2 regions of the Methylibium sp. Pch-M genome follow, and region 2 is predicted to be linked to the other one. Evidence: predicted binding sites of a transcription regulator. Region 2 holds the regulator's gene; the other holds the start of a gene.
The links. Region 2 encodes FNR, which switches genes on or off when oxygen is low (the NO sensors DNR and NnrR bind a similar motif). Its sites were predicted from a motif close to TTGATNNNNATCAA; they were not measured.
Positions count from the first base shown of each region.

Region 1: a site for FNR is predicted at 1,167-1,180, ahead of C1M51_RS07375 (MBL fold metallo-hydrolase RNA specificity domain-containing protein). Genes of this name have one in related genera too.

Region 1 is NZ_CP029606.1:1,544,179-1,547,577, reverse strand. It holds gene C1M51_RS07385 (PAS domain-containing sensor histidine kinase) at 1-452, shown strand, start outside; gene C1M51_RS07380 (response regulator transcription factor) at 449-1,129, shown strand; gene C1M51_RS07375 (MBL fold metallo-hydrolase RNA specificity domain-containing protein) at 1,267-2,622, shown strand; gene C1M51_RS07370 (DUF4010 domain-containing protein) at 2,619-3,399, shown strand, end outside.
Region 2 is NZ_CP029606.1:3,321,303-3,324,701, reverse strand. It holds gene ccoG (cytochrome c oxidase accessory protein CcoG) at 1-726, shown strand, start outside; gene C1M51_RS16040 (nitrogen fixation protein FixH) at 751-999, shown strand; gene C1M51_RS16035 (hypothetical protein) at 1,032-1,286, shown strand; gene fnr (fumarate/nitrate reduction transcriptional regulator Fnr) at 1,317-2,048, opposite strand; gene hemN (oxygen-independent coproporphyrinogen III oxidase) at 2,225-3,399, shown strand, end outside.

The DNA of each region.
Region 1 (3,399 bases), 1.8 Mb from region 2:
TCACCGACCTGCGGCCCAGCATCCTCGATCACCAGGGCCTGTGGGCCGCGCTGGAGTGGCAGGCCCAGGAGTGGCTGGAGAGCGCCGAGCTGGAGGCCGACATCCAGGTGCACGTGGCCGCCGGCGTCGCGCCGCCCGAGGGCGGGTCGGCGATCGCGGTGTTCCGCATCTTCCAGGAGCTGCTGTCGAACATCGCGCGGCACGCGAAGGCGCGTCGTGTCGGCATCCGCATCGTGGTCGATGCGCCGCCCGAGCCGGTGCTCTACCTCGATGTGCGCGACGATGGCGTCGGCACCACCCCCGAGGCGCTGAACGATCCGCGCAGCTACGGCGTGATGGGCATGCGCGAGCGCGCGGCGCATTTCGGCGGGCGCCTCACGATCGACAGTGCGCCCGGCCAGGGCACGCTGGTGCGGCTGGTGATGCCGCTCGCGCCGGAGGAGCGGCCATGATCCGCGTCGTCATCTGCGACGACCACGTGATCGTGCGCCAGGGCATCAAACAGATCCTGGCCGACGCCGGGGACATCGCGCTGGCCGGCGAGGCCGGCAACGGCCCCGACGCGATGGCCCTGGTGCGCGCCGGCGCCGCCGCCGGCACGCCGCCCGACGTGGTGCTGCTCGACATCGCGATGCCACAGCGCGACGGACTCGACGTGCTGAAGTCGCTGAAGGCCGAGTTCCCCAGGTTGCCGGTGCTGATGCTCAGCACCTATCCCGACCGGCAGTACGCGGTGCGCAGCCTCAAGCTCGGCGCGGCCGGCTACCTGAACAAGAGCGCCGACAGCGAGCAGATGATCGATGCCATCCGCCGGGTGGCGCAGGGCAAGCTCTTCATCACCCCCAGCGTCGCCGAGCAGCTGGCGGGCGCGGTGGGGGCCGGCATCGGCAGCAGGAAGGGCGGCGTCGGCGACGACGAGGCCCCGCTGCACGAGCGCCTGTCGCACCGCGAGTACCAGGTGTTCGGCCTGCTCGCGGCCGGCAAGAGCGTCGGCGAGATCGCCGAGCAGCTGGTGCTGTCGTCCAACACGGTGAGCACCTACCGCGCCCGCATCCTCGAGAAGACCGGGGTGCGCAACGACGTGGAGCTGGCGTTGTATGCAGTGCGGCAGGAGCTGATGCAGGTCTGACGGCGCGCGGCCGAGCGGCCGGCGACGGAGCGTGCGCTTGATCCAGGTCAGCCGCCGGCGAGTCGCGGCGCCGTTGCGCGCCGGCTGTGCGAGAGTGCGGCGTGTCCGATGCACTGGCCCGCGGGCCACCGACGCGCATGAAGCTCACCTTCCTCGGCGCCGCCGACACCGTCACCGGCTCGAAGCACCTGGTCGAGATGGGCGGCGCGCGCGTGCTGCTCGACTGCGGCCTGTTCCAGGGCTACAAGACGCTGCGTGAGCGCAACTGGGCGCCGCTGGCGGCGGCGCCGGCGCAGATCGACGCGGTGGTGCTGAGCCACGCCCACCTCGACCACTGCGGTTGGCTGCCGGTGCTGGTGAAGCAGGGCTTCAAGGGCCCGGTGTACGCCTCCGCCGCCACGCGCGACCTCGCCGAGGTGCTGCTGCTCGACAGCGCCCACCTGCAGGAGGAGGACGCACGCCGCGCCAACCGCGGCGGCTGGTCGCGCCATGCGCCGGCCCTGCCGCTGTACGGCGTGGCCGACGCCAAGCGCGCCATCGCCCGCATCGGCGTGGCCGTGGCCGGGCGCGGGGTGCGCGTCGGCGACGCCCGCATCGAGTTCACCCCCGCCGGCCACCTGCTGGGGGCGATGTCGGTGAGCGTGCGCGCGAACGGCCGCACGCTGGTGTTCTCGGGCGATCTCGGTCGCGGCGACGACCTGCTGATGCCCGCGCCGGGCCGCGTGGCGCAGGCCGATGTGCTGCTGATCGAGTCGACCTACGGCAACCGCCGCCATCCGCGAGACGACGTGCAGGCGCATCTGGGCGAGATCGTGCGCGCCACGGTGCGGCGCGGCGGCAGCGTGCTGCTGCCGTCGTTCGCCGTCGGCCGCGCGCAGGCCCTGCTGCTGGTGCTGCAGCGGCTCAAGGCGGCCGGCGAGATCCCGGCCGACCTGCCGCTATTCCTGGACAGCCCGATGGCGAGCACCGCGACCGCGCTGTACCAGCGCCACCGCAAGCTGCTGCGCATCACGCCGCGCGAGGCCGCCACGCTGACCGACGACGTGACGCTGGTCGCCGGGCCCGAGGCGTCCGAGCGCCTGACGCGCCAGCGCTGGCCCAAGGTCATCATCTCGGCCAGCGGCATGGCCACCGGCGGGCGCGTGCTGCACCACCTGAAGGCGCTGGCGCCCAACCCGCGCAACCACATCGTGTTCCCCGGCTTCCAGGTCGGCGGCACGCGCGGCGCGGCGCTGGTGGGCGGCGCGCGCGAAGTCAAGATCCACGGCGAGTACGTCGCGGTGAAGGCCGGCGTCAGCCACCTCGAAGGCTTCTCCGGCCATGCCGACGCCGACGGGCTGATGGACTGGCTGCGCGGCTTCGAGGCGCCGCCCGAGCGCTGCTTCGTCGTCCACGGCGAGCCGGCGGCGGCCGACATGCTGCGGCTGCGCATCCAGGACGAGCTGGGCTGGCGCGTGTCGGTGCCGGAACACGGCGCGGCGCTGGACCTGTGAGCGGGGTCACGCTGCCGGACGGTGCCCTCGGCCTCGCGGTGGCCCTCGGTGCCGGCCTGCTGATCGGCATCGAGCGCGAGCGCCGCAAGGGCCGCGGTCGGGACCGCGAAGCCGCGGGCCTGCGCAGCTTTGCCGTCGCGGCCGCCACCGGCGGCCTGGCGCAGTGGGTGCCGGTGCCGGGGCTGGTGATCGTCGGCGCCCTGCTGGTGGCCGGGCTGGCCGCGCTGTCGCACGCGAAGAGCCGTTCGCGCGATCCCGGTCTGACGACCGAGCTGGCGCTGTTCACCACCTACCTGATCGGCGTGCAGTCGGTCCTCTCGCCGGCCCTAGGGGCGGCCTGCGGTGCGGGGCTGGCGGTGCTGCTGGCGGCACGTGAACGCCTGCACCGCTTCGCAACCGAGCTGCTCAGCGAACAGGAGCTGCACGATGGGCTGCTGCTGACCGCGCTGGCGCTCATCGTGCTGCCCCTGATCCCGGCGCGACCGCTCGATGCCCTGGGAGGGATCGATCCCCGCCCGCTCGCCGCCCTGGTGCTGCTGATCCTGGCGATGCAGGCGGCAGGTCAGGTGGCGCTGCGTGCCCTGGGACCGCGTGGCGGCGTGCTGGCGGCCGGGCTGGTGTCGGGCTTCGTGTCGAGCACCGCCACGGTGGCCTCGCTCGGGGGCCGGGCGCGCGAGCGGCCCGAGCAGGCGGCGCTGCTGGCGGGTGGGGCGGTGTTGTCGGGTGTGGCCACCTGGCTGCAGGCATTGCTGATCAGCGTCCTGCTGTCGCCACCGG
Region 2 (3,399 bases):
AGCTACGACGGCGGGCGCGGAGAACCGCGCGGCTCGCGCCCGCGCAGCCTGGCGCACGACGCGCTGGCCGCCCAGGGCAAGGGCGACTGCATCGACTGCACGCTGTGCGTGCAGGTCTGCCCGACCGGCATCGACATCCGCGAGGGGTTGCAGTACGAGTGCATCGGCTGTGCCGCCTGCATCGACGTCTGCAACGGTGTGATGGACAAGATGGCGTATCCGCGCGGCCTGATCCGCTATGCCACGCAGAACGGCCTGGCCGCCGGACGGAGCACGCTGGACTGGCGGCGCGTGCTCCGTCCGCGGGTGCTGGTCTACGGCGTGATCCTGCTGCTGATCTCGGTCGGCTTCGTCACCAGCCTCGTGCTGCGCAGCCCGATGCGCGTCGACGTGGTGCGCGACCGCGGTACGCTGGCACGGCTGGTCGACGAAGGGCGCATCGAGAACGTCTACCGGTTGCAGATCATGAACGCCACCGAGTCGGCGCAGCGCTACCGGGTGGTGGTGAGCGACATCGCCGGTGCACAGGCGCAGGTGCGTGACGAGGTGCGGCTGGCCCCGGCCGAGTCGCGCTGGGTGCCGGTCGCGGTACAGGTGCCGCCGCAGAGCGCCGCGGCGCTCGGCCCGGGCGCCCACCCGCTGCGCTTCGAGATCATCCGCGAGGCCGATGGCGTGCAGCCGGCGGCCAGCGTGTCCGAGAAGTCCACTTTCGTCGTGCCGCGCTGAGTGCGGCCCCCTCCGGAGCAGCCCATGATCCCGAACGAGAACGCAACCCGCCCGACGCCCATGCCGGAGCGGCCGCTGCCCTGGTGGCGCGAGCCCATGCTGTGGCTGGTGCTGGGCGGCCCGCTGGCGGTGGTGGTGGCTGGCATCGTCACCGCCGTGATCGCCGTGCGCGGCAGCGATCCGGTGCTCAGCCGTGGCAGCGAACCGCTGGGCAGCGACACGCCGGCGGTGCAGGCGCGCAACCATGCGGCCACGCCGCGTCCCGAGCGCTGAACGTACCGCGCATCGACCCGGAACTCGCGACGATGAGACAACGCACGCTGTGGATCGCCTGGCCGTCCTTCCTGATGGCCGGGGTGCTGGAGACCCTGGTGTTCAGCGCCGCCGACCCTGCGGACCTGAGCGGCTGGGTCGGTCGCGCACTGGAGACGGTGTCGCCGGCCGGCGTCTACACGCTGGCCTTCTTCGCGTTCTGGATCGTGTGCGCGCTGGCGTCGATGCTGACGCTGCTGCTGGCGACGCCGGAGCCGGCCAATACCGAGCCTCGCCGCTGGCCCTGAGTCGCGCCGGGCGAGGCCGGCGGCGAGCCTTCAGCAGGCCGGGCCGTTGACGAGCCGGCGCAGCCCGGATTCGTCGAGTACGCGGATGTCGCGCTGCTTCACCTCGAGCAGGCCTTCGTCCTGGAACTTCGAGAAGGTGCGGCTCACGGTCTCGAGCTTGAGGCCGAGGTAGCTGCCGATCTCCTCGCGCGTCATGCGCAGCACCAGCGACGAGGCCGAGAAGCCGCGCGCCTGCAGCCGCTGCGTCAGGTTGAGGAGGAAGGCGGCCAGCCGTTCTTCGGCCCGCATGCTGCCGAGCAGCAGCATCACGCCGTGGTCGCGCACGATCTCGCGGCTCATGATCTTGTGGAACTGGTGCTGCAGCGGCGTGGATTCGCGCGACAGCTTCTCGAGCTGCGAGTAGGGGATCTGGCAGACCTGCGAGTCCTCCAGCGCCACCGCGTCGCAGGCATGGCGGTCGGTGCTGATGCCGTCCAGGCCCAGCAACTCGCCGGCCATCTGGAAACCGGTCACCTGGTCGCGGCCATCGTCGGCGGACACGCAGGTCTTGAAGAAGCCGGTGCGCACCGCATAGAGCGACTCGAAGCGATCCCCGGCGTGGAATAGCGTGTCGCCGCGCTTCACAGGGCGGCGGCTGCCGACCAGCTGGTCGAGGTGGTCAAGGTCATCGTCCGACAGGCCCACCGGCAGGCAGAGCTCGCGCAGGTTGCAACTGGAGCATGCGACCTTGAGGGCCTCGATGCGGATCGGTTCACGTTCCATGCGCTTCATTATGATCTTGTGCGCCGCCCGCGATGGCGCATGCGAGTCGGCGGCGGTGTCGTGAGGGGCAAGTTGCATGATCGACCTCAAGCTGTGCGTGGATTGTCGGAGGCCACCGGCGACCGGCCTTGACCCAGATCAAGAGCCCGGTGAGAGGCCCTCGGCACAGTCCGGACATGCCCCCTCCGACCCTGACCGACATGCTGGAACCGGCTGCGCCGAGCGAGGAACTCCTGAGTCGTCTGGACGCCGGTGGGCCGCGCTACACCTCCTACCCGACCGCCGACCGCTTCGTGGAGGCCTTCGGCCCTGCTCAGTACCGGCAGGCCCTGGGCCAGCGCCGCAGCGGCGCCCCGGCGGCGGGCGCCGTGGGCGGTGGCACACCGCTGTCGATCTACGTTCATATCCCATTCTGCGAGTCGGTCTGCTACTACTGCGCCTGCAACAAGGTGATCACGCGGCAGCACCGGCGCGGCACCGAGTACCTGGAGTGGCTGGGCCGCGAGGTGGCATTGCACCAGGACGTGATCGGCAGCCGCCAGCGCGTCAGTCAGCTGCACCTCGGCGGCGGTACGCCGACCTTCCTGGACGATGCGGAGCTGTCGCAGCTGATGGCTCTGCTGCGCGGTGCCTTCGACCTGCAGCCGCAGGCCGAATGCTCGATCGAGGTCGACCCGCGCACCGTCAGTGCCTCGCGGCTTTCGCACCTGAAGGCGCTGGGTTTCAACCGCCTGAGCTTCGGCGTGCAGGACTTCGACCCCGAAGTGCAGCACGCGGTGCACCGCGTGCAGCCGCCCGAGCAGGTCGAGGCGCTGATCGCCAGCGCGCGCGCATTGGGCTTCGATTCGATCAATGTCGACCTGATCCACGGCTTGCCCAAGCAGACCCCGGCCTCGCTGGCCCGGACGGTGGAGCAGGTGGCGCGGCTGCGGCCGGACCGTGTGGCGCTCTACAGCTATGCGCATCTGCCGCAGCGCTTCAAGCCGCAACGGCGCATCCATGCGGCAGACCTGCCGGGCACCGCCCAGCGCGTGACGATGCTGTCGAACGCGATCGCCGCCTTCCTGGCGCACGGCTACGACTACATCGGCATGGACCACTTCGCCCTGCCGGGTGACGCGCTGGCCGCGGCCAAGCGGCAGGGCCGGCTGCACCGCAATTTCCAGGGCTACAGCACCCAGCCCGACTGCGACCTGATCGGCCTGGGCGTCTCGGCCATCGGCCGGATCGGCGCGACCTACAGCCAGAACGCGAAGACGCTGCCGGAGTACCAGGACGCCCTGCGCTCCGGGGAACTGCCGGTGGTGCGCGGCCTGGTGCTGACGCGCGACGATGTGGTGCGCCGCTCGGT